Regions from separate parts of the Pantoea sp. PA1 genome, predicted to be linked through region 1. Evidence: predicted binding sites of a transcription regulator. Region 1 holds the regulator's gene; the other holds the start of a gene.
What was found. Region 1 encodes LexA, which represses DNA repair genes until DNA is damaged. Its sites were predicted from a motif close to TNCTGTATGTACATACAGNA; they were not measured.

Region 1 (14,590 bases):
TCACTCCAGAAGCTGTTGATGGCGATCCACAGCAGCGGTGCCAGCTGAAAGGCGACCCAGAACAGGGCAAACGGCAGCAGCAGCAGCAGGGCAAAGCCTTTTCTCCTCATCTCGGTGGCTCCGCCAGCAGCCCGCGGCAGACCGGTTTGTCATGCGGCACCTCAAGCAGTTCGCACAGGGTGCCGCACAGATCGGTCTGCTGCGGTGCCAGATCAGGCTGCAGCGAGAAGGCCCGGCCAAAGACAAACAGCGGCACCGTAGTCTCCTCAGGCAGAATGCCGCCATGGGAGCGATCGTCATTCATACCGTGATCGGCGGTCACCATCACCTGATAGCCCTCGGCCAGCCACAGCGGCATCCACTGCGACAGCAGGCCGTCGGCGATGCGCGCCCGGTTGCGGTACTGCGGTGAGGAGAGTCCCGATTTATGACCGGCGTCGTCGATGTTCATCGGGTGGATCAGCAGGAAGTCGGGATCGTGACGCAGCCGCAGGCTCTCTGCGTCTTCAAACAGATGCGAATCGGGATAGCTGTCGTCAGAGTAAAAATGACCATACTGAATCGGCAGTTCCGGCGCGTCCGTATGACGATCGCGCGCCGGAACAAACGGGGTGCGGTTATAAAGTTCACTCACCCAGTGGTAGGCCGCCGCCGCGGTGGTCAGGCCCGCCGCACGGGCAAAGTGAAAGATGCTGCGCTCGCGACTTAACCGGCTGACGCCATTGTGAATAATGCCGCTTCTGACCGGCGGGACGCCGGTCAGGATGCACTCATAAAGCGGCCGCGACAGCGAGGGCAGTTCACAGGTCAGACGGTAGTAAAAGCCGTTGCCCTGCGAACATTCGGCATGCAGATAACCCATTGCATGTTGTGCGACCTGATTGCTCAGCCCATCCAGCACCACCAGGATAGTCTTCATTTCCTCTCCCCGCCGCAGGTTACTGCTGCATGTTGATGATGACGTTTTCCTGCCACAGGCGCGGCAGCATTTTTGACGATTTATCCCAGGCGGCCTGATCTTTAACCGGACGGGCATTTTTATACTCTGACTGCGGCAGCAGGCGAGCCTGAACATCCGCAGGCAGCGTCAGATGCTCGGCACGAATCGGACGGGCATAGCCCTTCGCCAGGTTGATCTGACCCTGGTCTGAGAAGATATATTCGCGCGTCAGTTTTGCCGCGGCAGGATGTTTCGCATATTTGTTGATGAGGGTGGTGTAACCGGAAGTCACAGAACCGTCAGAGGGGATCACCACTTCGTAGCGGCTTTTATCAATCTGGTCACGGTAGTTAAGGGCGTTAAAGTCCCACACCACCGCCATCTGCACTTCCCCTTTTTCGATGTTGGCGATCACCGGATCGGTCACGCCAAGACGCCCCTGTTTTGCCAGGTCAGCAAAGAATGCCAGCGCCGGTTTCAGGTTCTTCTCGTCGCCGCCTAATGCGTAGTTTGCCGCCAGCACACCGTTGGCTGCCTGAGCTGCCACGCCGACATCACCGATAGTAACCACATACTTACCTTTTTTCAGATCGGCCCAGCTGTGGGGGATATCTTTAACCTGCTGCTTGTCGATCAGGAAAGCGATGGTGCCGGTATAGGCCAGCGCCCAGTGACCCTCTTTATCTTTGGCCCAGGCCGGGATCTGATCCCAGTGGGTCGGTTTATATGGCTGCGTCAGCCCTTTCGCCACGGCGATGGGGCCAAAGGCCGCGCCGACGTCGCCGATGTCAGCGCTGGCGTTATCTTTCTCCGCATCAAATTTCGCCAGCTCCTGCGCCGATGACATATCGGTGTCGCTGTGCTTAAGGCCATATTTGCTATTGAGATCGCTCCAGGTCTCCTTCCAGTTGGCCCAGCTGTCCGGCATCCCGACGCTGTTGACCTGGCCTTCACTGCGCGCCGCTTTTTCCAGCGCGGCGAGGTCGTTATCGGCGGCCTGCGCGACGGGCAGGGTGAGCACTACAGCACTGGCTACTACAGAGGCGATAAACGCTTTCATCTCAGTTGCTCCGGGTGTAAGTTGAGGGGCCTGACTGGTCTAGTCCAGCAAGAACCGAGCCAATGTAGCCCCTGTATATGAACGATTTATGACAGAACCGCGCGATACGGGGGAAGAAAGGCAGCAGACCCGGGTCATCCGCCCGTCACAGGCGCGTTAACCTGAACAGTTATAGTGCGGAGTCGCACCAGAATGAGGCTACTGTTGTGGAGTCAATCGCACTCAAAACGGCGGAGGCGATCGCCAGTGCACTGCTGAGCCGTATCCGGGATGGCGAGTTTCAGAGCGGGCGGTTGCCGGCGGAACGCGCCCTGAGCGAGGCTTTCAGCACCACGCGGATCACGCTGCGTGAAGCGCTGGGCAAGCTGGAAGCGCAGGGGATGATCTACCGCGAGCTGCGTCGGGGCTGGTTTATCGCGCCGCCGCGGCTGGTCTACAACCCGCTGCACCACAGCCACTTTCATGCGATGGCGACGGAGCAGGGGCGGCGGGCGACGACGGAGGTTATTGCGGCTGGCGAGGTAGCCGCGCAGGACGCCGTGGCGACAGCACTGGGTCTGGCCCCCGGCTCGGTGGTCTACTGCATCCGCCGTCTGCGGCGCATTGATGGGCGCGCGGTACTCTATGTGGAACACTACCTGAATCCGCACTTTTTCCCTGGCCTGCTGGAGGAAGATCTGACGCGCTCCCTGACCGACCTCTATGACCAGCGCTACGGTATTCGTTACGGTGGCGCGCGCTTTACCATTCTGCCCGGCCCGCTGCCGGACGTTGCCGCACCGGCGCTGAATGTGGCGACCGGCAGCCCCGGCCTGCTGATCACCCGCATCAACCGCAATCAGCAAAAAGCGGTGATCGACTGCGACTGTGAATACTGGCGCTATGATGCACTCTGTGTGGATGTCGAAGCCTGAGGAGTTATTGTGATTTACATCACACTCGCGCATGATGATGCGCGCTGATAACTCCATTTTAAGGCGCAACATGAGTGACAAAAATCCTTTGGCCCGCCACCTTGCAACAGCACTGCAATGGGTGCTGAATGTGGGCCTGCTGAGTCTGGCGATCATCCTGATCGTCTTTTTAGGCAAAGAGACGATCCATCTGGCAAACGTGCTGTTTAATACCGGCGAGCAGGCCTCTTCCTATCTGCTGATTGAGGGAATCGTGATCTATTTCCTCTACTTCGAATTTATTGCCCTGATAGTGAAGTACTTTCAGTCCGGCTATCACTTTCCGCTACGCTATTTTGTCTACATCGGCATTACGGCGATCATCCGCCTGATTATTGTCGATCACAAAAATCCCTTCGATACGCTCTGCTACTCGGCGGCGATACTGATGCTGGTCATTACGCTGTGGCTGGCAAACAGCAACCGGCTGAAACGCGAATAATTCACCTGCCGTCTGGTACGACGGCAGGTGTTCGCATCGCGTCTCTGCGCTAAACTACCGACCTCAAAATTACCGGGAGTGGTGCTATGTCTCAAGACGCGCTCAGCTTATTAGGTGCGCTCAACTGGCTTTCTCCATCGCAGGCAGCCCTCGCGCCGCCGTTGCTCGACTGGCTGATGGAAGAGGATTCAATGACGCGCCGTTTTGAACAGCATTGTCAGCGGGTGACGATTCAGCCATTGCGCGAAGGCTTTATCGACGCCAGCGAGTTGGGCGAGGAACGCGCCCTGTTGCCGGATGATGAACGCTTCTGGCTGCGTGAAGTGCTGCTGTTCGGCGACGATCAGCCCTGGCTGGCGGGCCGCACCCTGGTGCCGGAAAGCACCCTCAACGGGCCTGAGGCGATGCTGCAGCAGCTGGGTACCCGTCCTCTGGGTCGCTATCTTTTCTCCTCTTCGACGCTGACCCGCGATTTTATTGAACCCGGACAGATTGATGCATTGTGGGGGCGGCGGTCGCGTCTGCGCCTCTCCGGCAAGCCGCTGCTGCTGACTGAACTGTTTTTACCGGCATCGCCGCTCTATCGCGATCTGGTCTGAGGATTTTGTGGTGGAAAAGAGCTTAAGTATGAATAAATGGCGGGACTACAGCCGCCTGATGCGCATCGATAAACCGATCGGCACGCTGCTGCTGATGTGGCCCACGCTCTGGGCACTCTGGCTGGCTGACATGGCGATGCCGCCGTTACCGGTGCTGGCGGTGTTTGTGGCCGGGGTCTTTGTGATGCGGGCGGCGGGTTGTGTCATCAATGACTATGCCGATCGCAAAGTGGATGGTCACGTTGAGCGCACCCGACATCGGCCGCTGGCCAGCGGCGCGGTGAGTGCCAGAGAAGCGAAGCTGCTGTTTGTGATTCTGGGGCTGGTGGCTTTTGCGCTGGTGCTGACCATGAACCTGATGACCATCATGCTTTCCGTAGTGGGGCTGGCGCTGGCCTGGGTCTATCCCTTTATGAAGCGCTATACCCATCTGCCGCAGGTCGTACTGGGGGCCGCATTTGGCTGGGCAATCCCTATGGCCTGGTGTGCAGTTAGTGAGTCCTTACCTCTGGTCTGCTGGCTGGTATTCATTGCCAACATCTGCTGGACGGTTGCTTACGATACGCAGTATGCGATGGTGGACAGGGACGATGACCTGAAGATTGGGGTGAAGTCGACCGCCATTTTATTTGGTCGCTTCGACAAGCTGATTATTGGTCTGCTGCAACTGGCGACCCTGCTGCTGATGGCGTGGGTGGGGACGATGCTGCACCTGAACAGCGCCTTCTACTGGACGCTGCTGCTGGCTGCCGCCCTGTTTGTTTATCAGCAGAAGCTGATAGCCGGGCGCGAACGTCAGCCCTGTTTCCAGGCTTTCCTCAATAACAACTATGTCGGGATGGTGCTGTTCCTCGGCATTTTAATGAATACGCCGCCGTTCACTCAGCTGTTCTGACTGGAAAGGCAGCCTGTCATAGCGGGAAGACCGCGCCTGCGCAGGGGACAGGGCCAGATCGGAAAGACGCAAAAGCTGTCATCCATGACGGCTCGGCCCGCGCCATCCCTGGCGCGGGACGCTTTCCTCTTCTGTCCCTGTCCCCTGCGCGTCAGGTTCTTCGTTGCTGTAAGAAGCCTGCCAGACAGCCCTGTGCGACATAAAAAAGGCGACCCTGAGGTCGCCTTTTTTGCTTTACGCGGGTATCAGTCGTGCGCGACAGCCGTTTCAATGGTCATCCGGACATCGCTGGTCACCAGGTCAGCCAGGATGTGCCAGGTGGCCTGGGTCTGCGCCACATCCGCATCTCCGCTGTCACTGATATAGCCTTCATCACGCAGCGTCAGTACCAGTGAGGTAAAGACCGCTTTGTCGAAGAACTCCGGAGCGTTGATACCGTGCAGCACGGAGAGACGTTGTGCCAGCGTCCGGCTCTCTTTCTCCAGCGTGCCGCGGTTAATCGTCGGCTTGGCGCTGAGAATCGAGAAGGTAATGGCATAACGCTGCAGCGTTTCACGCACACCGGCGGCCAGCAGTTGCAGCGTGCGATAGCGCGCTCCGGTAAACCGCAGTTCTCCGGCCTCAAGCGTAATCAGACCCTGACGCGCCAGCTCCTGACTCAGTTCAGTCAGCAGTTGCGGCAGCTCATCCGTCTCCCAGCGCAGGAAGAGCTCGCTCTTCAGCATCGGATAGATCAGGCTGACCTGACGCAGCAGTTCCGCTTCGCTCAGCGTCTGGTGTTGCTGAACAATGGCGGCAATCAGCGACGGCATCACCAGCATGTGATGAATGTTGTTGCGGTAATAGGTCATCAGCACCGCCTGCTCACGCGGCAGAATGATGATGTCGCCAATGCTGTCCTTTTCACTCTCAAACTTGTTCATGCCCATGGCGTGATCCAGCAGCGCTTCCGCGGAGAGATCGGGCAGGGTCGCATTCGGCGAGTAAGGCACATTGCGCAGCAGCTGGGTATAGCACTCCAGCTGTTCAATCAACTGTTCGCGGGTAAGTGAGCGCTGACGTGAGGCAAGCAGGGCCGTAACACAGAGGTTCATGGCGTTAGCCGCGCCGGCTTCATTGATCCGCACCATCACGCGAGCCGCAATATCGTTCACGGTCGGGGTCAGCCAGCCGGGACGCTGTGGCTCAATCGGATCGATCGAGTCACGCCATTCCGGCACGCGCTTGTTGAGATAGTTAACCAGCGGCAGCGGTTCGCCAAAGTTAACGTAACCCTGACCGAGATTGCGCAGCTTACGCAGGCCACGCACCATCTGCATGAAGCCCTCTTTCTCTTTTGCCGCGCCGCGCAGCTCTTTGGCGTAAGTACCCACTTCCATCACATGCTCATATCCGATGTAGATCGGCACCAGCGTGATGGGACGATTGCCGCCGCGCAGCATCGCCTGCAGCGTCATGGCTAACGTGCCGGTTTTCGGGTCCAGCAGACGGCCCGTGCGTGAACGGCCACCTTCGACAAAGTACTCAACCGAGTAACCCCGGGTGAACAGCTCACCGAGGTATTCGCGGAATACCGTGGCGTACAGCTTGTTGCCTTTAAAGGTGCGACGGATAAAGAAGGCACCCAGACGACGGAAGATCGGACCGGCTGGCCAGAAGTTGAGGTTGATGCCTGCTGCGATGTGCGGCGGCACCAGGCCCTGGTGATAGAGCACGTAGGAGAGCAGCAGATAATCCATGTGGCTGCGGTGGCAGGGCACATAGACAATCTCGTGACCATCCTGCGCCAGCTGGCGCACTTTTTCGCCGCCATTGACGTTGATGCCCTGATAGAGACGGCTCCAGAGCCAGCCCATCACCCGGTCAGTAACGCGAATTGCTTCATAGGAGAAGTTCGCCGCAATCTCTTCCATCATCTCGACGGCATTCTGCTGCGCTTTCTCATGGGAGATTTTTTTGCTGCGCGCCTCATCTTCTACGGCTTTTTCAATCGCTTTGGATTGCAGCAGGCGATTAAACAGATCCTGACGGGCCGGTAAACGCGGGCCAATCGCAGCCAGCCGCTGACGGGCAAAATGGATACGCGCGACGCGGGCCAGCTTCTGCGCGATCGACTTATCTGTCCCATGTTCCGTGGCCATACGCCGCAGCGACACGGTCGGCGAGAAGCGGACAAAGCTGTCGCGCCCATGCCAGATGACCGCAAAGAACTTCTGCACGCCGTTCAGCACCCGCAGGTGTGGTGTGGCTTCGCCCTGAACTTCACGTCCCGGTGCGCGGCCAAACATCACGGTGACGGGCAGCATCTGAATATCCAGCGTGGGATTATTGCGATGCAGGTCCAGGTAATCGTGGAAAATTTTCACCGATTCCACGCTGGGTACAAAATAGGGGAAGACGCGCGGGCCATCGTGGATAAAGACGTGGCGAGGCAGCAGGGAACCATCAATCTCCAGTGGAGAGAGCGGATCGGGCAGATGATGCCGCAGACACTGCGCGCGCAAAGTCAGTAAGTCAGCCTTCGAATCGTAAGGCAAAACATACATAATAGGTCGGGTCGGATCCAGACCATGTTCAGACACGGGATCGGCCGGAATGGCCTTACTCTTTACCAGAAACGAGAGTGGTAAATTAAGCAATTTATAATAAAGTTTACGCCAACCTGACATAGACAACATGAAGCCTCTTGTTAGCAAAGCGCCGCAAGCATACCAGAAAGTGCAGCGAAGATCTGTGGTGGTGCCAAATGCACGCAGCCCAGACATTGACGTCAATCCGATAAAAGGGTTCCCACACATGGCAAATAATGCCACCGGACTTATCAGAATAGTAAAAGCCGCCGGTTACTCCTGGCAGGGGCTGCGTGCCGCGTGGCAACATGAAGCGGCGTTTCGTCAGGAAGCCCTGGCTGCGCTGGCGGCGATCATTATCGCGTGCTGGCTGGACGTTGATGTGATCTCGCGCATCCTTATGATTGGGTCGGTGGTGCTGGTGGTCATCGTCGAAATCCTCAATAGCGCCATTGAAGCGGTGGTCGATCGCATCGGTCAGGAGCATCATCCGCTCGCGGGCCGGGCAAAAGATATGGGTTCGGCAGCGGTACTGCTGGCTATCTTACTGGCCCTGTTTGTCTGGATCGCGCTGCTCTGGACACATTTGCGATAAACCTTCCATAACGCGGCTCAGGCCGCGTTTTCCCTGACAATCGGTTTTCATTTCGCCAATACCTGTATATACTCACAGCGACTGTATAAACAACCAGGGGGCGGGATGAAAGCATTAACCAGCAGGCAGCAGCAGGTCTATGACCTGATTCGCGACCATATTACTTCAACAGGCATGCCGCCTACGCGTGCCGAGATTGCCGCGCAGCTGGGTTTCCGCTCGCCAAACGCGGCAGAAGAGCATCTGAAAGCGCTGGCGCGCAAAGGCGTCATTGAGATTGTCTCCGGCGCATCGCGCGGCATCCGTCTGCTAATGGAAGAAGAAGCCTCAGAAGGCATACCGCTGATTGGCCGGGTTGCTGCCGGTGAGCCCATCATGGCGCAGGAACATATCGAGACGCATTACAAAGTCGATCCGGGCCTGTTCAAACCTTCGGCGGATTTCCTGCTGCGCGTCAGCGGAATGTCGATGAAAGATATCGGGATTATGGACGGCGACCTGCTCGCGGTGCATAAAACGCAGGATGTGCGCAATGGCCAGGTCGTGGTGGCCCGCATTGACGATGAAGTGACGGTGAAACGCTGGAAAAAGCAGGGTGCTATCGTGCATCTGCTGCCTGAAAACAGCGACTTCGACCCGATTGTTGTCGATACGCGTGCCCAGTCGCTGACCGTGGAAGGTCTGGCGGTGGGTGTCGTACGCAACGGCGAATGGCTCTGATTCTGACGCCTGCGTGCATTCGCCTTTTCTGGTGCTATTCTGTCTGCCCTGATTTTGTCGCTGCCGCCTCTGCGCAGCGACACTGAGCACGGAATGGCGAATGCGCTTTATCACGGCAACCGATAAAAATCTCTGGCGGCTCGCGCTGCCCATGATCCTGTCAAATATCACCGTTCCCTTACTGGGCGTGGTCGATACGGCAGTGATTGGTCATCTCGACAGCCCGGTCTATCTTGGCGGGGTCGCGGTCGGGACGACCGTCACCAGCTTCCTCTTTATGCTGCTGCTTTTCCTTCGCATGAGCACCACGGGCCTGACGGCACAGGCCTTCGGGGCAGGCGACAAAACGGCGCTGGCACGCGCCCTGATCCAGCCGCTGATCATGGCGTTGCTGGCGGGTCTGCTGTTTGTCGCGCTGCGTTACCCCATTATTCAGCTGGCTACCCATCTGGTTGGCGGCGATCCTCTGGTACTGGCACAGGCCGGACTGTTTATTCAGATCCGCTGGCTCAGTGCGCCTGCCACGCTGGCGAACCTGGTGATTCTGGGCTGGCTGCTGGGCGTGCAGTATGCGCGTGCGCCGGTGATCCTGCTGGTGGTGGGGAACCTGGTGAATATCGTGCTCGACCTCTGGCTGGTCATGGGGCTGCACTGGGGCGTTGCGGGGGCAGCCACCGCCACGGCACTGGCGGAATATATCACGCTGGGCGTCGGCGGCATGATGGTCTGGCGGGTTCTGAAGCTGCGCGGCATTCCATTCAGCCTGCTGAAACAGAGCTGGCGCGGTGACAGCGCCCGGCTGCTGCGCCTCAACCGGGATATTATGCTGCGCTCTCTTATGCTGCAGCTCTGTTTCGCCTCGCTGACCGTGCTGGGCGCCAGGCTGGGGCCGGAGGTGGTCGCGGTGAACGCCGTATTACTGATGTTCATTACCTTTACCGCCTACGCGCTCGATGGTTTTGCCTATGCCGTCGAAGCGTTTGCAGGTGAAGCGCATGGCGCAAAAGATGGCAGCAAACTGCTGCGCGTCTGGCGCTCTGCCTGCCGACAGGCGGCGGCGGTGGCGCTCTTCTTCTCGCTGGTTTATGCCTTTACCGGCCCGCAGATCGTGATGCTGCTGACCTCTCTGCAGACAGTGCAGCAGGCGGCCGACCGCTATCTGGTCTGGCAGGTGATTATGCCGCTGATCGGCGTCTGGTGTTATCTGCTGGATGGGATGTTTATCGGCGCAACGCGCGGACGTGAGATGCGTAACAGCATGGTGGTGGCAGCCGCAGGCTATTTTCTGACGCTGCTGAGCGTGCCGGTGCTGGGCAATCACGGTTTGTGGCTGGCGGTAACGGTTTTCCTGGCGCTGCGCGGCCTCTCACTGTGGCTCATCTGGCGCAGGCACTGGCGTCAGCACAGCTGGTTTGCGGCCTGAGCAGGCAGAACGTTTTTAGTCCGATAGTGATTGTTCCGCCGCTTATCCCCGTCGTCCGCGCTTTTTACCCTCATCCTGATGGTCATGTCCGCAGTTTTCGTGCTGCGTACAGGCGTCTGCTTCCGCGCAGTTTTCGCATAAGCCATGGGCTTCGATCACGCTGTGACGCAGGGCAAACTGCGCTTCACCCGCCAGCGTGGCGATAATCTTTTCCACGCCCTGCGCCTGCTTCTCGGTGACGGCGGCGCAGCGGTCACAGACCAGCATGACCGACGTATGAGCCGGCGCCTCAAAATGGTGACACATCACATAGCTGTTGTTGGACTCCACCCGATGCACAAAACCCTGCTCCAGCAGGAAGTCGAGCGCACGATAAACCGTGGGAGGCTTGGCCTGAGGTTCGCTGATCCGGAGCTGATCCAGCAGATCGTAGGCACTGATTGAGCCCGGCTGTTCCGCCATCAGACGCAACACTTCAGCGCGCTGCGAAGTCAGACGCACACCACGTTGCAGGCACATTTTTTCGGCCTGAATCAAAATTTGCTGCGACGTCATGGTAGTCATGAAAATTCTCCGCTGAATAAGTGATGTTATTTTATCACATAACCTGTCAGGGTGCTGAAGCGCGTTTCTGTCTGTTAAAACAGCACAATTAGCCTGAAAAAACAGCGCCTGTGGCATTTTCGCTCCTCTCTATCTCAAATCTGACGAAAAAACCGATCCACCTGTAAATCAACCGGAGCAGAATTTTTTGTCCTTTTGCTTTGCATCTCACTGAGTTAAGAAGTAATGTTCAGAAAGACTTAATAAAAGTCTGACATTATTTGAAATTAGCCGGTCCGTTTTTAATAATTACACGCTAATTCTGGTCGTAAAACGTCCAATCCTTTGAATTAAGACACTGTTTCCTTTGAATTCACAGCAATAACGCGTTAGCCAGGGTTCACAATAGGGCTGACAAACTATTCAGTTGTTGAATGTATCAACGACACTTTCTCAGGTGATGGCAGGCAAATGGTGAAAAAATCCGCTCAACGCTCAGCGCTGATCTGTTCCGCTGCAGCGACCGCGCTTTTCCTTTCTTCCTCCGCCATGGCGGCAGGGACCTGGTATGATGCACGTAATGACGCCATGGGCGGCACCGGCGTGGCATCTTCTGTTTATGGCTCTGCAGTGCTGGCGAACCCGGCATTAATGACGCGTGCTAAATCTGACGATAATGTCAGCATTATTATTCCTTCAGCAGGCATTCAGGTAACGGACAAAGATAAGCTGATCGATAAAGTCGATGATATTACCGACACCGTGGATCGTTACCGCGGTGTGATTGGTAACCTGACGTTTGCCGATTATCTGCGTGGTTATCCTGAACTGCGTGCTGCCTCCGGCGATGTCGCTGACAAGCTCAGCGATTTGCGCGGTAACAAAGCGGACGGCAGTGCGGGTGCGGCCGTCGCCGTGACAATCCCCAATGAAACGCTGCCTTTCGCCTTTATCGCCAAAGCCTACGGAACGGCACACGTCCGCGCCAATGTGGTCCAGAGTGATATCAACTACCTGCGCGGGGTTGCTAACGGTACGATTCTGCCCGTTCCGGGCGATCAGAATAACCTTCGCTCCAGTGCGAACGGCTTAGCGGCCCTGGTTACCGATTATGGTGTGGCGGTGGCGCATGAGTTCACTGTCGCCGGTCAGCCGGTGTCGGTGGGCGTGACGCCAAAAGTGCAGAAAACCTGGCTCTATAACTACACTGCCAGCATCTATAACTACGACAAAAATGACATCAACAACAGTCAGTATCGCAGCACCGACACCGGCTTTAACGTTGATGCCGGTCTGGCGACCACCTTTGCTGAAAACTGGACGCTGGGTGTGACCGGACAGAACCTGGTTTCACGCGATCTGCAGACCCGGGAGGTTAACGGGTTCCGCGACACCTACCAGATTCGCCCGCTGGTCACCACCGGTCTGTCCTGGGATAAAGGTCCGTTTACCGTGACCGGCGATGTGGATCTCACCGAAACGAAACGCTTCAAAACTCAGGATAACAGCCAGTATGCGGCAGTGGGTGCGGAGTACCGCGTACTTGACTGGCTGCAGCTGCGCGCAGGTTATCGGGCGGATATGCGGTCTAACGACGAAAATGTGGCCACAGCAGGTTTTGGCTTGTCGCCGTTTAACAAAGCTGTCCATCTGGATCTGGCTGGCTCCGTCGGTGCTAACAATACCTGGGGCGCGATGATGCAGCTGGGCTTTAACTTCTAAGCGGATTATCCCGGCTCTCCGGGGGCGGGCGATGCACTATCGCCCGCCCTTGTGTTATCCTTGCACAGAATTCCATCACCCTTAATTACCGGATTGTCTGCGCTACATGGCTACTTTTTCTTCGCAACGCTTCTCCATCGCCCCTATGCTCGACTGGACCGATCGGCACTGTCGCTATTTTCATCGTCAGCTGACCGGCGACACCCTGCTCTACACCGAAATGGTGACGACCGGCGCGATCATTCATGGCAAAGGGGATTATCTGGCTTACAGTGACGCTGAACACCCGGTTGCGTTGCAGCTGGGCGGAAGCGATCCGGCGGCGCTGGCGCAGTGCGCGAAGCTGGCGGAGCAGCGCGGCTACGATGAGATCAACCTGAACGTCGGCTGTCCCTCTGATCGGGTGCAGAATGGCCGGTTCGGTGCCTGCCTGATGGCCGAAGCCACTCTGGTCGCAGATGCCGTGAAAGCGATGCGCGACGTGGTGTCGATTCCGGTCACGGTGAAAACCCGTATCGGGATTGATGAGCTGGACAGCTATGCCTTCCTGACCGACTTTATCGGCACGGTGGCGGGCCGCGGCGAGTGCGAGACATTTATCATCCATGCGCGCAAAGCCTGGCTCTCCGGCCTCAGCCCCAAACAGAACCGCGAAATCCCCCCGCTGGATTATCCCCGCGTCTACCAGCTGAAGCGCGATTTCCCGCATCTGACGATTGCGCTTAATGGCGGCGTGAAAACGCTGGAAGAGGCACAGGCGCATCTGGAGCACCTTGACGGCGTGATGATGGGCCGTGAAGCCTATCAGAACCCCGGCATTCTGGCGCAGGTCGACCAGCAGCTGTTCGGGCGTCAGCATCCGGCGGCTAACCCGGTTGAGGTGGTACGCGCCATGTATCCCTATATTGAAGCGGAACTGGCGAAGGGCACCTATCTGGGCCACGTCACGCGCCATATGCTGGGACTCTTCCAGGGCATTCCGGGCGCACGCCAGTGGCGACGCCATCTGAGTGAAAATGCGCATAAGCCGGGGGCGGATGTCCGCGTTCTGGAAGCGGCGCTGGCCCTGGTGGCGGATAAGATTCCACAGGAAGCCTGATCCGCTCACGCCGCAGAAAACCAGCCTTCAGGCTGGTTTTTTTTACGCCATCATCTGGTCTTTTTCACCAGGTTATCTCACACCCCCTTCCCGTAAACCACGACTATTCAATAGGTTACCTGTTGGCACGCTTTTTGTAACTGTCCTGGTATGAAAGTGGATAAAGGAGTCCTGACGTGGAAATTTTATTTGTATTGGGGTTTTTCCTGATGCTGTTGCTGACCGGCGTGTCGCTGCTGGGCGTGCTGGCAGCACTGGTGGTCGCCACCCTAGTGATGTTTGTCGGCGGGCTGTTTGCACTTGTTATCAAAGTGTTACCTTGGCTGGTGCTGGCCGTGATCGCGGTCTGGCTGCATCGCGCCTTCTTTGGCGACAGCGAGGCGCGGGCACGACGTAAGCTAAGACGTAAGATCAACAGGTTAGACCGGAAAAGCTGGCGATAATTGCGGGAGTGATCACAGAGTGAGAGATTGCAAAGCCGCAATCTGCAATTAAACATATTTTTTACTTATGTTTTCTGGCAGGATGGCTTTTGTCAACGCGATGTGCCATCGACGCGACAGGAATTCATCGCCGCTGTCCCTACATCAGCGCGAACAAAAAATAAAAAAGAGAAGGGCTTCCTGCGGAAGCCCTTTTTGTTTGTCCGGTCAGGGGATCAGCAGGCAGGAACCCTGCGTGGCGCGGCTCTCCAGAATCTGATGCGCTTTGCTGGCCTCTTTCAGCGCAAACTTCTGCTGCTCCGGTACCTCCACCCTGATTGCGCCGCTTGCCAGCAGCGAGAAGAGTTCGGCGCTGGCCGTTTCCAGCTCCTGGCGGTTGGTGATGTAGCCAAACAGTGAAGGGCGGGTAACAAACAGCGAGCCTTTCTTATTCAGAATGCCAAGGTCGATGCCGGTTACCGGCCCGGACGCGTTACCGAAACTGACCATCAGCCCGTGACGGCGCAGGGAATCCAGCGACGCTTCCCAGGTATCTTTGCCGACAGAGTCATAAACCACACCCACTTTTTTCCCGTCGGTCAGCTCG
Region 2 (14,590 bases), on a different contig from region 1:
GAGAGGCGAACATCTTTGTCCAGCGGCACGCCCTGTTTGTGGCTGCTGAAGAAGACTTTCCTGACCACTTTGACGATGAAGAATTTGCAGATCAGGTGTGTGACCATCCCGGCCATAATCAGCAGCAGCAGGCTGAAGCTGGCCGACAACACGCTGTTTCCCTCAATAAAACGCATCAGACTCTGTATGTAATGCATGATAACCACGTGCAAAAAATGTAAGGGGCGAATTCAACCACAGCAGAGGGGCGGATGTTAAGCGGCGAATGCGCTCAGAGGCCTTCGCGGCGCTTTTTTTGTCCGGCTGAGTGTGCCTGGCATCACGCCGTGAAAAAGCTTTTCCATCAGGCACTCAGATAAACGCGGCGCTGGCCGATAACGCTACTATCTCCTCTGATATGAGCCTGCTCACATGATAAAAAATCTTAAAATAACGCACGGTATTCTGGCGGTGCTGGCCGTCTTCATCATTTTACTCACCCTGACCGGTTTCCTGTTCTACAACGGCATGGCAAAAGCCGATAAAAACTTCGTGGCCGCTGAGCAGCTGACGCTGCAGCAGCAGCACCTGAGCGATGCCGTGAAAACCCTGATCAAAACCCGCGTCACCATCAACCGTGTGGCGATCCGTTTCCTGAAGAATCAGCAGGACCCGAAATCGCTGGCGGCGATGGCGACGCTGCTGGAGCAGGCGGGGCAGTCTGCGGCGGCGGCCGACGCCGACTTCACGGCCTGGCAGGGGCTGACGCAGCAGGAGAAACAGAGCGATGCGCAGGCGACGCAGGTGAAGGCGGCCTATCAGCAGATGCGTGAAACCATGCTCGCCTCCATCACCTTTCTGAAGCAGGGCAACTATCCGGCTTACGGCAACCTGGAGGCGCAGGCCGCCCAGGATCAGCTCGACAGCGCCTATCAGGCCTGGCGTGCGCTGAACATCCAGCTGATGAAAGCGACCTCCGAGCATAATCAGCGCAGCCTGACGGATGCGCTCTGGACGCTGCTGACCATCGGCCTGATTACCGTTGTGGTGGCCGCAGCGGTCTGGATCGGGCTGCAAAAACTGCTGGTTGGCCCGCTCGGCAGGCTGACCGGTTACATGCGTGCCATCTCGGGCGGTGATTTAACCTCCGCGATTCAGCAGGAAGGGCGCAATGAGATGGGGCTGCTGGTTCAGGAGCTGCAGCAGATGCGCGATGCGCTGGTGGTGACCATCACCTCGGTTGATGACGCTACCCGCTCAATCTTCACCGGTGCGGCGGAGATCTCCGCGGGCAGCAGCGATCTCTCCTCCCGCACCGAGCAGCAGGCCGCCGCGCTGGAGCAGACCGCGGCCAGCATGGAGCAGCTCACCTCGACGGTGAAACTCAACGCCGACAACGCCCGCCAGGCGACCACGGTGTCAAAAGAGGCGTCAACCACAGCGGTGCAGGGCGGCGAGACGGTGGCCCGGGTCATCGCCAACATGGATCAGATCAGCGAAAGCTCCGGTCAGATCGCCGGGATTATCGCTATTATCGACAGCATCGCGTTTCAGACCAACATTCTGGCGCTGAATGCGGCCGTTGAGGCGGCGCGCGCCGGGGAGCAGGGCCGGGGATTTGCGGTGGTGGCGGGTGAAGTGCGATCGCTGGCTGGCCGCAGCGCCACGGCCGCGCAGGAGATCCGCGGCCTGATTGACCGCTCTGCTGAGCGGATCAGAACCGGTGCCGGTTACGCCGCGCAGGCGGGCAGCGCGATGGAGAGCATCGTGACATCGGTAAGCCGGGTCACGCAGCTGATCGAAGAGATCGCCGCCTCCTCGACCGAACAGACCCGTGGCATTGAGCAGGTCTGCATCGCCGTCTCAGAGATGGATGGCGTTACGCAGCAGAACGCCGCGCTGGTGGAGGAGTCTGCCAGTGCCGCCGCCTCGCTGGAGGAGCAGGCAAGTTACCTGCGTAAAACGGTCGCGGTTTTCAAAACCGGCACGCTGCACGCCGCGTTTTCAGCCGCACCGGTCGCGAAGGCGATCGCCGCGCCACAGCGTCAGCCTGTTGCCGTGGCAGACAACGACAACTGGCAGAGCTTCTGACGGGAACGCCTTTTACGTCAGGGGTCCGCTTTCTCCGCCATAAAAAAAACCGCCCGGGGGGCGGTTTTTTTATTCACTTAACGCATCAGGCCGGAACAGACTGCGCCTTCTGGCTGCGGGACCAGACGCGGTGCGCTTTCATCGCCTGTGTAAATTCAGAGGTCAGGGCGCTTTCCGCCGAGTCACCCTGCACGATGCCTTCTTCCTGATCGCCATCACCCAGACCGAACTGCGCTTTGAAGCGGCGCGCGTCGCCCACCAGGCCAATGACCTTGAGGTGCTTGTAGGCTTCCAGCAGGAAGTAGCGGGCATCGCCACTTAACAGCAGCGCATCGATGTTGCCATCCGGTACGATCACCGCATCAAAGGTCAGCGAAGGCAGACCGGCGAAGGTGGCGTCGATCGGCAGTACGGAACCATCGTCGGCACGCACCTGGCCCATGTGCGGCGCCAGGAGTTTGGCGTGCACGCCTTCCGCTTTCAGCGCCTGCAGGATCGCCAGCACACCGTCCGCTTTCACGCCGTCGCTCAGCAGCAGTGCAACCTGACGGCCTTTGATCTCGCCATCCGGCACGGCATAGAGGCTCAGGCTGTCATCTTTGGTCAGGCCGTTGACCGGTGCCGGCGGCTGGATATTGCGCTGCTCGTCGGTCAGGGCGATGCCCAGATTATCGGCCACACCCTGCGCCAGTTTGGTATCAATGCGCGCCAGATGATCCACCACGCGCTCACGAATATAGGCACGTCCTACTTTGCTCAGCTCAAACGAGTAGGCACCGATGATGTGCTGCTGCTCAACCTCGGTCTGGCTCTGCCAGAACAGGCGCGGCTGAGCATAGTATTCGCCGAAGGAGGGACTGCGCTCGCGCACCTTGTGGCCTTCGATCCGCTCCTGATAGCTCTCGAAGCCGCCGCCTTTTGCCGCCGGTGGGGTTTCACGCGGCCAGTTGTCGTTGATCGAGTTCGGCTCGTAGTTAGCCGGGTTGGTGTCGATGTCCTGACGATGCATCCCCTGACGCTGGAAGTTATGGTAAGGGCAGGTCGGACGGTTAATCGGGATCTCGTGGAAGTTCGGGCCGCCCAGACGACTGATCTGCGTGTCGGTATAGGAGAACAGGCGACCCTGCAGCAGCGGATCGTTGGAGAAATCGAGCCCCGGCACGATATGACCCGGATGGAATGCCACCTGCTCGGTTTCGGCAAAGAAGTTGTCCGGGTTACGGTTCAGCACCATTTTGCCGACAATTTCAACCGGCACCAGCGCTTCCGGGATCAGTTTGGTGGCATCGAGAATGTCGAAGTCAAACTTGAACTCATCCTCTTCCGGGATCAGCTGCAGGCCCAGTTCATATTCCGGGAAATCGCCCGCCTCAATGGCTTCCCACAGATCGCGGCGGTGGAAGTCCGGATCGCGGCCGGTCAGTTTCTGCGACTCATCCCACAGCAGTGAGGCTTTACCGGCCACCGGCTTCCAGTGGAAGCGGACAAAGGTCGCTTTGCCTTCGGCGTTAATCAGGCGGAAGGTGTGAATCCCGAAGCCTTCCATGGTGCGATAGCTGCGCGGAATGCCGCGATCGGACATCGCCCAGATGACGTTGTGCATGGTTTCCGGCTGCAGGGAGACATAATCCCAGAAGGTGTCATGGGCACTCTGGCCCTGCGGGATTTCATTGTGCGGCTCCGGCTTAACGGCGTGCACAAAGTCAGGGAATTTATGCGCATCCTGAATAAAGAACACCGGGGTGTTGTTACCGACCAGGTCAAACACGCCCTCTTCGGTATAGAACTTGGCGGCGAAACCGCGGATATCACGCACGGTATCGGCAGAGCCAGCACCACCCTGTACGGTGGAGAAACGCACGAAAACCGGGGTGGTCTGATTCGGATCGCTGAGGAACTGAGCTTTGGTCAGATCTTTCAGTGAGCGGTAAGGCTGAAAGTAGCCGTGTGCCGCTGAGCCGCGTGCATGCACGATACGCTCAGGAATACGCTCATGGTCAAAGTGCGTGATCTTCTCACGCATGATGAAGTCTTCCAGCAGGGTCGGACCACGCGTACCGGCTCGCAGGGAGTTCTGGTCGTTGGCGATGCGGGTGCCCTGATTGGTGGTCAGCGGCTGGTTCGTGCCGTTTTTACGGCTGGCTTCAAGCTGGTCGAGTTTAGCGTTGTGGGTCTGTGGCGCTTTCAGGCTGCCTGGGGCAGTAGGCTGCTTGCCTGGCGGAGTGGGTTCGGCGGGTGGCTGATGCGAACCATCTTTCGGTGCCAGCGAACCCAGACCCGGCTCTGATGACTCTGGTCCGGTGGTGGGCGCACGGTGGCTCAGGGGTTTCTTCTCAGTTTCTTTCGACATTAATCCATGCTCCGGCTGTTGTTTTATTTTCGACGACACTAAATATAGAACAACCTGAACAATGCTGAGGGTAAACGGGGCATTTAATCCGGATGGCTGCCTCTTTTTCGTCCGGCTGAAAACGTACGCTTATCTGCGGGTACGCCTTGTCGCTTCGCTTATTCACCCCCTGTGCCGTCTGGCTTATCGGCGGGTCAGTGCCCGCCCGCCAGGTGATCCGCTTTGTTTTCCCTCCGCCGGCCTGACCTGCCATCTCTCCCCGCTGAGGCGCTGAACCGGAAAGATAACCATAAACAGATTTAATGTTGATAAAGCGGCAAACGGGTTGAACATGGAAATGTTATATCATAACATTTCATTTTGTAACTTTTACTGAGGGTCAGATTGTGGTGAATCATGCAGGTAAATGGATAGGGATCGTGGCGGCGCTGTTAATCACGCAGCAGGTGCAGGCACACGGCAGTCACGCACATGGCAAACCGCTGTCAGCGCAGGAGCAGAAAGCCGCAGAAGGGGTCTTTGCTGACAGCGACGTGAAAGATCGTTCGCTTTCTGACTGGGATGGGCTGTGGCAGTCGGTCTATCCGCTGCTGCAGAGTGGCGAGCTGGACCCGGTCTGGCAGAAAAAAGCGCAGCAGGACCCCCATAAAACGGCCGCAGAATATAAAGAATATTATCGCAAAGGGTATGCCACCCGCGTCGATACCATCGGTATTGAAAATGGCGTGATGGAGTTCCACGTGGGCGACCAGGTCAGCGCCTGTCACTATCGCTATGACGGCTATAAAATCCTGACCTACAGCTCCGGCAAAAAAGGGGTGCGCTACCTCTTTACCTGTGAAGACGCGAACAGCCGCGCGCCAAAATATGTGCAGTTCAGCGACCATACGATCGGACCGCGTAAGTCTGCCCATTTCCATATCTTCACGGGCAACGACTCTCAGCAGGCGCTGCTGGCGGAGATGGAGAACTGGCCGACCTATTATCCCTACCAGATGATGAATGCTGAGGTGGTGGAGGAGATGCTGCACCACTAAGCGCGGGGTAAGATGGCTCACGGGTGACGGCGGGTCGGGCTCCTGTCCGCCGTCCTTCTCCTGACCCGTGGCCGCGCTGTCAGCCCACCCAGACCGGGCGGCGCGAAGCGGGGATACCCCTCACGACCCGGCGATAAGCCTCCTCCACCAGTTGCTGAATCAGGCCGGGCGAGAGGCCGTCACCGGGCGAGACCGTGATCCAGTGACGCTTATTCATGTGATAGCCGGGGGTAATGGAGGGGTAGATGACCCGGTGCAGCTCCGCCTGCTGCGGCTCACATTTCAGCGTGATGATGGGCACCCCGCGCAGTTCGGTCAGCAGCAAAAACACTTTTCCACACACTTTATATACCTGATGTTTCGGCCCGAACGGATAGCTGCATTCTGCGGCGGGCAGCCGCTCCGCTGCGTCGATGGCGATGCGCTGGATTTCATGGCCCTGCATAGCGGTTCTCCCTGTCACTCTATAGCCTGCCTCTGCGCCCCCGCGACTGGCTGGTCGCCAGAGGCCTGTTACACTTCTGATAAGCATCAATCAGGAGCAGTCATGAAATTAGGCTTTGCATGTAAGTATCTCAACAGTGATGGCAAACAATTTTTTCCGTTTCGCGCCACCACCCGTAAACGGTTTCTGAGTTTATCGCATGATGAACGTTATCAGCTGCTCCATGAGATCAGCGTGACCAATCTGAATCATCTTTATCAGACGCTGGAGCAACTGGCTACCTTACCCGCGCCTCTCCGGATGATGCGTATCGGCAGCGATCTGCTGCCGCTTTACACCGTGCCCGAAGCCACGCCGCTGTTTGCGGCGTTTCTGCCCGAACTCCATCCGCTGTTTGCCCGCTGTGGTGAACTGGCGCGGGCAAACGATATCCGGCTCTCCTTCCATCCGGGCCAGTACACCGTGCTGGCCTCCGATAATCCCGATGTGGTGTCGCGCGCGCTGGAGGATGTGGAGTATCACACGCTCTGCGCCACGCTGATGGGCTACGGCAAACAGTTTCAGGATTTCAAAATCAACATCCATATGAACGGCAAGGCGGGGTTCGACGGATTTAAACGCGCCTTTGAGCAGCTCAGCCCGGAAGCGCAACGGATGCTGACGGTGGAGAATGATGAGATCTCCTGTTCGCTGGATGACGTGCTGCAGGCGGCACCGCTCTGTCCGGTGGTGCTGGATATTCATCATCACTGGGTAAAAGAGAGTGAGTTTATTCAGCCAGACGATCCGCGTGTTGCCCGCGTCATCGACTCCTGGCGCGGCGTGCGTCCGGTGCTGCACTACTCGATTTCGCAGGAGGGGATCATTCCGTCGCAGGGCTGGCCCGATCAGGCGGCGCTGGGGGTGAGCAAAAGCAAACTGCGGGCGCACTCTGACTACTTCTTTAACCCGACGCTGAATGGGTGGGCGCTGTCGTTTCAGGATTTCGACATTATGTGCGAAGTGAAAATGAAGAATCTGGCGCGGGAACCGCTCTACGCCTGGGCGATAGCGCAGCAGCGGATAGCCGATCCCCTGGCAGAGTGTGCCAGGGAAGCGTCCTGTTAAATAATCGCCACGCCGCCGGTGACGGCGATGGTTGCCCCTGAAATGTAGCTGCCTTCGTCACTGGCCAGCATCACATAGGTGGGTGCCAGCTCAGCAGGCTGACCGGCCCGCTGCAGCGGCACCTCACTGCCAAAGTTTTTCACCTGTTCAACCGGCATGGTTGAGGGGATCAGCGGCGTCCAGATAGGGCCGGGCGCGACCGCATTGGCGCGGATACCTTTTTCAGCCAGCAGAGCGGCCAGTCCGCCGGAGAAGTTGACGATGGCGGCTTTAGTGGCCGAATAGGCGAGCAGCTTCGGTTTTGGCTGATCGGCATTGATTGAGGCGGTGTTGATGATCGACCCGCCCGCCGGCATATGCCGGGTGGCGGCTTTGGTCAGGTAAAACATCGCGTAGAGGTTGGTTTTCATGGTGCGGTCAAACTCTTCATCGCTGATCTCATCCAGCGACATACGCGTCATCTGAAAGGCGGCGTTGTTGACCAGGATGTTAACCTCCCCGAACGCCTCTACGGCCCGATCGACCAGCGCATTACAGTGAGACGCCTCGGTAATATCGCCGGGCACCAGCACGGCTTTGCGACCGGCGGCCTCTACCAGCCGGGCCGTATCCTGCGCATCTTCATGTTCATCGAGGTAGGAGATCAGCACATCGGCACCTTCACGGGCAAACGCAATGGCGACAGCCCGGCCAATGCCGGAGTCGCCACCGGTAATAATGGCTTTTTTACCCGTCAGGCGGCCTGATCCCTGATAGCTCTCTTCGCCATGATCGGGCTGCGGCTGCATCGCGGCAGTGCTGCCCGGCCACGTCTGCTGCTGTTCGGCGAAAGGTGGCTGTGGACGCTGAGTGGATGACATGGCTATTCCTCCAGTAAAAGGGGCGAAACCTGTCAGGGCGTCACTCCCCGACAGGCGTGCAGCATGAGTGATTAAGGTTTCGGCGGCGTGATACCGTCAATCTGCTCTGCCTGGGCACCGGAACCCGGGCGGGCGTTACCGAGCAGCGGTTCGTCACCCAGAATATCGGGCTTCTGTTTCGCGCTGAACTGACCCTGACCATCGTAAGCCGGACCGCTGCTCCAGCGGCCCTCCGGCAGCGGTTTATCCAGTGAGGTGTTCAGGCAGTAGTAGGAGTGTTCCTGCGCCTCATTTTCCTGCGGGAAGCTGTTCGGGATCGGCAGTGAGGCGTTCAGTCCGCCCATCTCCTCAATCACCGCCAGCCACTGCTGCTGGTGCATGGTGTCCCTGGCGATCAGGAACGAGAGGAAATCCTTCATGCCTTTATCTTCGGTCATGTTGTAGAGACGGGTAGCCAGCACGCGACCGGTGGCCTCTGCGGTGACGTTGGCCAGCATATCCGCCGCGACGTTACCGGAGGCGTAAATGTGGCTCATGTCGAACGGCATTCCGTTGGCGTTCACCGGCATTGCGGCCAGGCCGGAAGAGAGAATATGGCGCGGGTTCATGCCACCCAGAATCGCATTGACCACCGGATCTTTCGCGGAGGCTTCCTGGTAAGAGAGGGGGGCACCTTCCAGATTAAGCGCCACGGCGTAGCCCAGCATTTCGATATGGCTCAGCTCTTCGGTGGCGGTTGAGATCAGCAGATCGCGAATCCGCACATCACCGCGTGCGCCCATTGCCTGGAAAAAGTATTGCATCGCTACACGAATTTCACCTTCGACGCCGCCGATCGCCTGCTGTAACAGCATGGCAAACTCTGGATCGGGTTTCTCTACACGAACCGGAAATTGAAGTTTTGATGAATGATGAAACATGATTATTTTCCTCGTCTGTGTTTGCAGGAGATGCAGAAAAAGCTTGGACACAGATATCGGATAAATAAAGCGAACCGAGAGCAATTAACCGCAATTGATGGTGAAATAAGCGGCAAAAATGGTTAAATCTGGCACGATATCTGGCTGTAAGAGAGGGAGGAAAAGAGGGGACAGAAAGGGGGTTTGCAGGACAAAAAAAAGCCCCTTATCAGGGGCAGATTCCGGACAGGAAACGCATCCATGCTAATTCGCGTTCCATCGTAACAGACACAGGTTTTTTAGCTGGCGCTGGCTGCCGGCGCACGCTGCAGAACATGTTCGAGAGCCTGACGGTAAACGTCCTGTTTAACCACGTCACGCTCACTCTCCAGGCGGTTAATCAGGCCCAGCACGACATCTTTATCGGAAACGTGGGCTTTAGCACGGGCGAGTTCAGCATGGACAGCCGCGATAACCTGTTTTTCAGTCGTCAGTGTCTTGCCAGAGTTCATGAAGTAATCAGAAATCTGAGACTCTGTATTCATCGTAGGTTGCATGTCAGGCCTCATAAGAAATTGGGGGTTGATGCGTCGATTCAGATCCGGTGACCGTCAGACGCAAAAAAAATTGCATCTGAAGGTGGAAATCCACAACACCTTCAGATGCGGTGCAAAGCACCCTTCGTTACAAGTGATTTATCGTCACGCAGTAAAGTTATACAAGAATGAGAAACTTGTACAATGAAATCTGATAAAAGTGTACTGGTCGGAGGTGTTGGCGGGGTGAGTTTTCCGGCAAAATGGCAGGTTTTGTTCTTTTATGTGAGTAAATACAGTGGGTTAATTTATCATCCCGGCCAGCGTAACGGGAAGGGCAAGGCACCCGTTTATTTTGCGGCCACCCGGTAAAAACGTTACAACTGCCTTTTTTACGCCGTTTTTCTCCAGAAACCTGTACAACCTGTACAGGTTTCTGCGATGCACAGGATCAGCGTGCAACGCGGCTGCTGGAATCCTGACCGTCCGGCCGGTCAGGACGCATAATTCACTTCACACGCCCGAGGCAGAAGACTAAGGTTGACCCCTAATTCATCACAAGGAAACAATCATGGTTCACGACTATTTCGCGATACCGCCTGCGGGCATCACTCAGGAGCAACACAAACGTTCGGTCGCCGTGGCGGCTGCCCTGTCAGTGGCAAAAGAGTCCGTCAGCGCCTCGACCTCGGCTACCGGCTCTAAAGCCTCCTGGGACCTGCAGGCAGTGGCCAATGAAATTGGCAATCTGGCCGACGCGATTCAGGATGCGCTGGAGAGCGACAGCGCGGTTTAAACGCTGACGGCGAGGCCACCGCCGCCGCTGAGACGGAAGAGAACAGGGCGGTGGCAGCGACCCGCACAGCCTGCGAACGGTCGCTGTCGGGCACTGTCGGAAAGGGGGTTATCTCATCGCCCCCGGCTCAGACTGAATAGCGTGGCAGAGCCTGTGATCTGCTTATTTCCTTTCTCCCGACCGCTCCGCGCTTCTTGTTTTTTGCGCACGATCACTCTCTTATCTGACCTCTTTTCATTCCCGGAATGATTCAGCGCACGCGGCTGAACATTCTCTTTTTCTGCCTGCGATAAATGTCCTTCAGCCAGCGTCACCGCATTAAGGCTGTCGCGCGTTGCCGTTTAAAAAAGCGAAATAATCAGGCTGCGTTGCCTGTTTAAATGGCCGCCGGGCGTGATCCGATTGTGCTTAAGTTAAAAAGTCAGCGGGTGAATTTATAAGAAGAATGAATGTAAGTCGCTCTCAGCGTTATTTTATCGCTGCGGAGAAAATCATCTGATTTCGCTTAATATCGCGGCAGCCAGAAAGAAAGATTAAAAAAAGTGTGTGGTTGTCAGGCGCTTTACTTAAAAACACCTCGTTTCGCTTGATTAAAAGGGGGATTCGATATTACTGTATTTATATACAGTAATCCGGAAGAGGAGAACAATGATGGAATTTATCAAACCTGCGGACATACGCGCCGCAATGGCCTTGCCGCTCTATATCGAACGTGTCCCGTGCGGATTTCCCTCCCCGGCGCAGGACTATGTTGAACAGCGTATCGATTTGAATACGCTGATGGTACAGCACCCCAGCGCCACCTATTTTGTCCGGGTCAGCGGCGAATCGATGATAGAGGCGGGCATCAATGATGGTGACATGCTGGTGGTCGACAGCTCCCTTACCGCCGGACATGGAGACATCGTGGTAGCCGCCGTCGACGGGGAATTTACCGTGAAACGCCTGCAGCTTCATCCCTGCCTGCAACTGATGCCGATGAACACCAAATTTAAGCCCATCGCCATCCAGACTGAAGATGTGCTGGAAGTGTTTGGCGTCGTCACCTTTGTGATTAAATCGACGCACTAAGCATGTTTGCGCTGGTGGATGTGAACTGCTTTTACGCGTCATGTGAAACAGTTTTCCGGCCCGATCTGAAAGGCAAGCCGGTTGTCGTGCTGTCGAATAACGACGGTTGTGTGATTGCACGCAGTGCTGAGGCGAAGAAACTCGGCATTAAAATGGGCGCTCCCTATTTTAAAATGCGTGAAGAGCTGACGCGTCACGCGGTACAGGTCTTCAGCTCAAATTACGCGCTCTATGCTGACATGAGCCATCGGGTGATGACCATACTGGAAGAGATGGCCCCATCGGTGGAGATCTACTCGATTGATGAAGCCTTTATGGATCTCACCGGCGTGCAGAACGCTGTGGCGCTGGAGACGTTTGGTCAACAGGTCCGGGAACGGATACGTAAAGAGACCCATCTGACCGTGGGTGTCGGCATTGCACCGACGAAGACGCTGGCCAAACTGGCAAATTTTGCGGCTAAAAAGTGGACAAAAACCGGCGGGATTGTTGATCTGTCAAACCCCGAACGACAGAGAAAGCTGCTGGCGCTGATTAATGTCGCCGACGTCTGGGGTGTCGGGCACCGTATCAGTAAACGGCTCAACGCGATGGGCGTGATGACGGCAAAAGATCTGGCGGATCAAAGTACCGATTTGATCCGCAGGCAATTCAGTGTGGTAATGGAACGTACCGTCAGAGAGCTACGCGGCGAATCCTGTCTGGATCTGGAACCGGACGAGCCTGATAAGCAGCAGATTATGTGTTCACGCTCATTCGGCTACCGCATCTCCGATTATCATCAGATGCGGGAAGCTGTCTGTGCCTATGCTGAACGTGCGGCAGAAAAGCTGCGTCGCGAGAAGCAATATTGTCGTCAGGTCGGGGTCTTCGTACGCACCAGCCCGCATGCCGTTGATGAGCCTTTTTATGGCAACCAATCGACCGCCCAGCTTCTGATCCCGACTCACGACACCCGCGACATTATTCGTGTCGCGATGGCGTGTCTGGATAATATCTGGATTGAGGGCCATCGCTATATGAAGGCAGGGATTGTGCTGACGGATTTTTTCAGTCAGGGAGTGGCTCAGCTTGATCTCTTCGATGAACATCAGCCACGCCGAAATAGTGAAGAGCTGATGCAGCTCATCGACAGGATTAACACGCGCGGTAGCGGGAAGCTGTGGTTTGCAGGTCAGGGCGTAAACAAAGCCTGGGCGATGAAGCGCGATATGCTGTCGCCTGCCTATACCACACGGGTAACGGATCTGCCTGTAGCGGCGCTTAAATAGAGACTTTCCTGTTTAGTTATGCGGTCCGCGTCGTAATGCCAGGCAAAAATGTCGGATAACGCCGCGACCCGATTTATTTCAGGTGCCTGGTAGTATGTACCTGATATTTATCTGATGCCCTTAGTCTCTGGCCCTGATTTCTTCGGCAAAACAGTGCTCCAGCGCCGTAATCACAGCCCTGATGCGTGCGACTTTTTGCAAATCGGGATGGAGCACCAGCCAGATATCAACCGGGTCGCGTTTTTCAGGCAAAACCGGGATTAATTCGGGATCGCTGTTAGCTAAAAATGTCGAAAGCAGACCGATACCCATCCCGCGTTTAATAGCGGACTGCATCAGCAACTGCGTGTTGCACTCCAGCACGACCTGCTGACTGTTAACTGTAAAGCCACACAGGTTTTGCCGATGACGTGGCACCCTGTCTGCCGGAAACATGACCAGCTGATGACCGCTTAATCCGTGTTCCTGATTCGGTGCTCCGAACCGATCCAGATAACGCTGGCTGGCATAGAGTCCCATCTCAATGGTCGCCAGGCGTTTAACGATTAACTCTTCTGAATCGGGGCGGGCACCACGAATGGCGATATCCGCGCCGCGGTATGAGATATCGGAGAAACCGATTCCGGTCAGCAGGGTTACGGTGATATCCGGATATTGTTCGCGCAGACGTTGAATGGCAGGCATGACAAATACAGTGGCAAGCGTGTCTGTGCTGGCGATGCGCACGTTACCTGCAAGGGTGTTATCGCCGCAGGCGGCTTTACGACTCATCGCCTGCATGGCACTTTCCATAGCCGTGGCTTCTGTCATCACCTGATCGCCAAACTCACTCAGCGTAAAGGCCCGGGGCGTGCGTATAAACAACCGCGAACCGAGTGCGCTTTCAAATGCGGCAATACGTCGTCCTACTGTCGCCTGGTCGACGTTCAATGATTTTGAAGCACCCCGCAACGTTTTTTGTCTCGCCAGCGCGAGGAAAAAACGGACATCATCCCAGTTCATCTCTTACCTTCTTCCTTAACATTGACACGTTCTTACCGCGGCAAGTGTCAACGTTAACGAATTCAGTATCAATCTTTTAACGGCAGAATAACCTGCCGGTACGGCGTAACGTTTGTGACTCCATTCGTATCCTGACGACACAGGCTGCAGGTTTATCCCATGCTGCGTAGTCTTAAAGCCTGAGCATGTCTGGACCGATGTGACAAGCAGCATTATTGAAGCCCTGTGATGCAGTTATGGGGATGTACCGGTTCTCTGCCAGGCCCTATGATGCCCGCCTCTCATTACGCCCGAACGTCAATATGACCCGGTCATGCTTATGAAGCATGCGCTCAGGATAATAAACATGTCAGAAGTTAACCTCATGGCGGATAGTTCTCATCACGCCACTGTAAAGATGCGCACCTTATGCTTTATTGCACTGGCGCTGGTTGCTGCCTTATTAAACAGCAGTGCACCAACGCCGCTTTATCCCCTCTATCAGCAGCAGTTGGGTTTGTCCGCTGTCAGCCTGACGATAATCTATGGCGCGTATGCGGGAGGGGTTTTAATTGCGTTATTCAGTGTGGGAAATCTTGCCGGTAAAGTGGCTGACCTGCGCAGTCTGATGATGCCTGCGCTGCTGGCCGTCTTTGTGGGTGCCTTGCTGTTTTCCCTGGCCGACTCGTTTGCCTGTCTGTTTATGGCGCGTCTGCTGGCGGGCCTCGGAACCGGAGCATTAACCGGCGCAGCCAATATTGCTCTTTTGCGTTTTGGCCCGAAAGATGGTGGTAAAGCTGCAGCTCTGATCGCAACGCTCTCTTTCACAACCGGTCTGGCGCTGGGGCCCGTTTTCAGCGGCGTGGCGATTCAGACAGATTTCTACAGCCAGACGCTGCCATTTGTACTGATTATGATGACGGCCGCGATCGCCCTTACTGGATTGCGCCTGAGCTGGCCAGCGCATCACCATGACCAGCCCAGGGTTGTGTCATCCTCGTCCGCCATCTCAGCGGATGCAGCACTAAAAACCGGACTGAAAGCGACGGGTATACGGTTTTTTCTGTGTGCAGGTGCGTTGTTTATGAGCTGGGCATTTGCCGCCAGCATTTTATCGATTGGACCGGCGGTCGCTGAGCATCTCCTCGACATTCATCGTCAGGGTGT

Region 2: umuD (translesion error-prone DNA polymerase V autoproteolytic subunit) is a predicted target of LexA. The motif match lies at 10,711-10,730, and genes of this name have one in related genera.

The regions. Positions count from the first base shown of each region.
Region 1 covers NZ_JBXGEE010000002.1:25,983-40,572, forward strand. Annotated here, with positions in the region: gene AC1V0D_RS10915 (ABC transporter permease) at 1-110, opposite strand, end outside; gene AC1V0D_RS10920 (alkaline phosphatase family protein) at 107-919, opposite strand; gene AC1V0D_RS10925 (ABC transporter substrate-binding protein) at 939-2,000, opposite strand; gene AC1V0D_RS10930 (UTRA domain-containing protein) at 2,207-2,914, shown strand; gene psiE (phosphate-starvation-inducible protein PsiE) at 2,985-3,395, shown strand; gene ubiC (chorismate lyase) at 3,482-3,994, shown strand; gene ubiA (4-hydroxybenzoate octaprenyltransferase) at 4,023-4,889, shown strand; gene plsB (glycerol-3-phosphate 1-O-acyltransferase PlsB) at 5,135-7,558, opposite strand; gene AC1V0D_RS10955 (diacylglycerol kinase) at 7,686-8,054, shown strand; gene lexA (transcriptional repressor LexA) at 8,160-8,774, shown strand; gene dinF (MATE family efflux transporter DinF) at 8,875-10,197, shown strand; gene zur (zinc uptake transcriptional repressor Zur) at 10,240-10,761, opposite strand; gene AC1V0D_RS10975 (conjugal transfer protein TraF) at 11,212-12,462, shown strand; gene dusA (tRNA dihydrouridine(20/20a) synthase DusA) at 12,569-13,561, shown strand; gene pspG (envelope stress response protein PspG) at 13,738-14,004, shown strand; gene AC1V0D_RS10990 (quinone oxidoreductase) at 14,212-14,590, opposite strand, start outside.
Region 2 covers NZ_JBXGEE010000001.1:1,006,007-1,020,596, forward strand. Annotated here, with positions in the region: gene AC1V0D_RS04975 (mechanosensitive ion channel family protein) at 1-197, opposite strand, end outside; gene AC1V0D_RS04980 (methyl-accepting chemotaxis protein) at 412-2,070, shown strand; gene katE (catalase HPII) at 2,156-4,420, opposite strand; gene zinT (metal-binding protein ZinT) at 4,807-5,457, shown strand; gene AC1V0D_RS04995 (MmcQ/YjbR family DNA-binding protein) at 5,537-5,902, opposite strand; gene AC1V0D_RS05000 (UV damage endonuclease UvsE) at 6,005-7,009, shown strand; gene AC1V0D_RS05005 (glucose 1-dehydrogenase) at 7,006-7,869, opposite strand; gene AC1V0D_RS05010 (manganese catalase family protein) at 7,941-8,789, opposite strand; gene AC1V0D_RS05015 (biofilm development regulator YmgB/AriR family protein) at 9,068-9,325, opposite strand; gene AC1V0D_RS05020 (hypothetical protein) at 9,509-9,676, shown strand; gene AC1V0D_RS05025 (hypothetical protein) at 9,876-10,100, shown strand; gene umuD (translesion error-prone DNA polymerase V autoproteolytic subunit) at 10,752-11,171, shown strand; gene umuC (translesion error-prone DNA polymerase V subunit UmuC) at 11,174-12,442, shown strand; gene AC1V0D_RS05040 (LysR family transcriptional regulator) at 12,563-13,444, opposite strand; gene AC1V0D_RS05045 (MFS transporter) at 13,791-14,590, shown strand, end outside.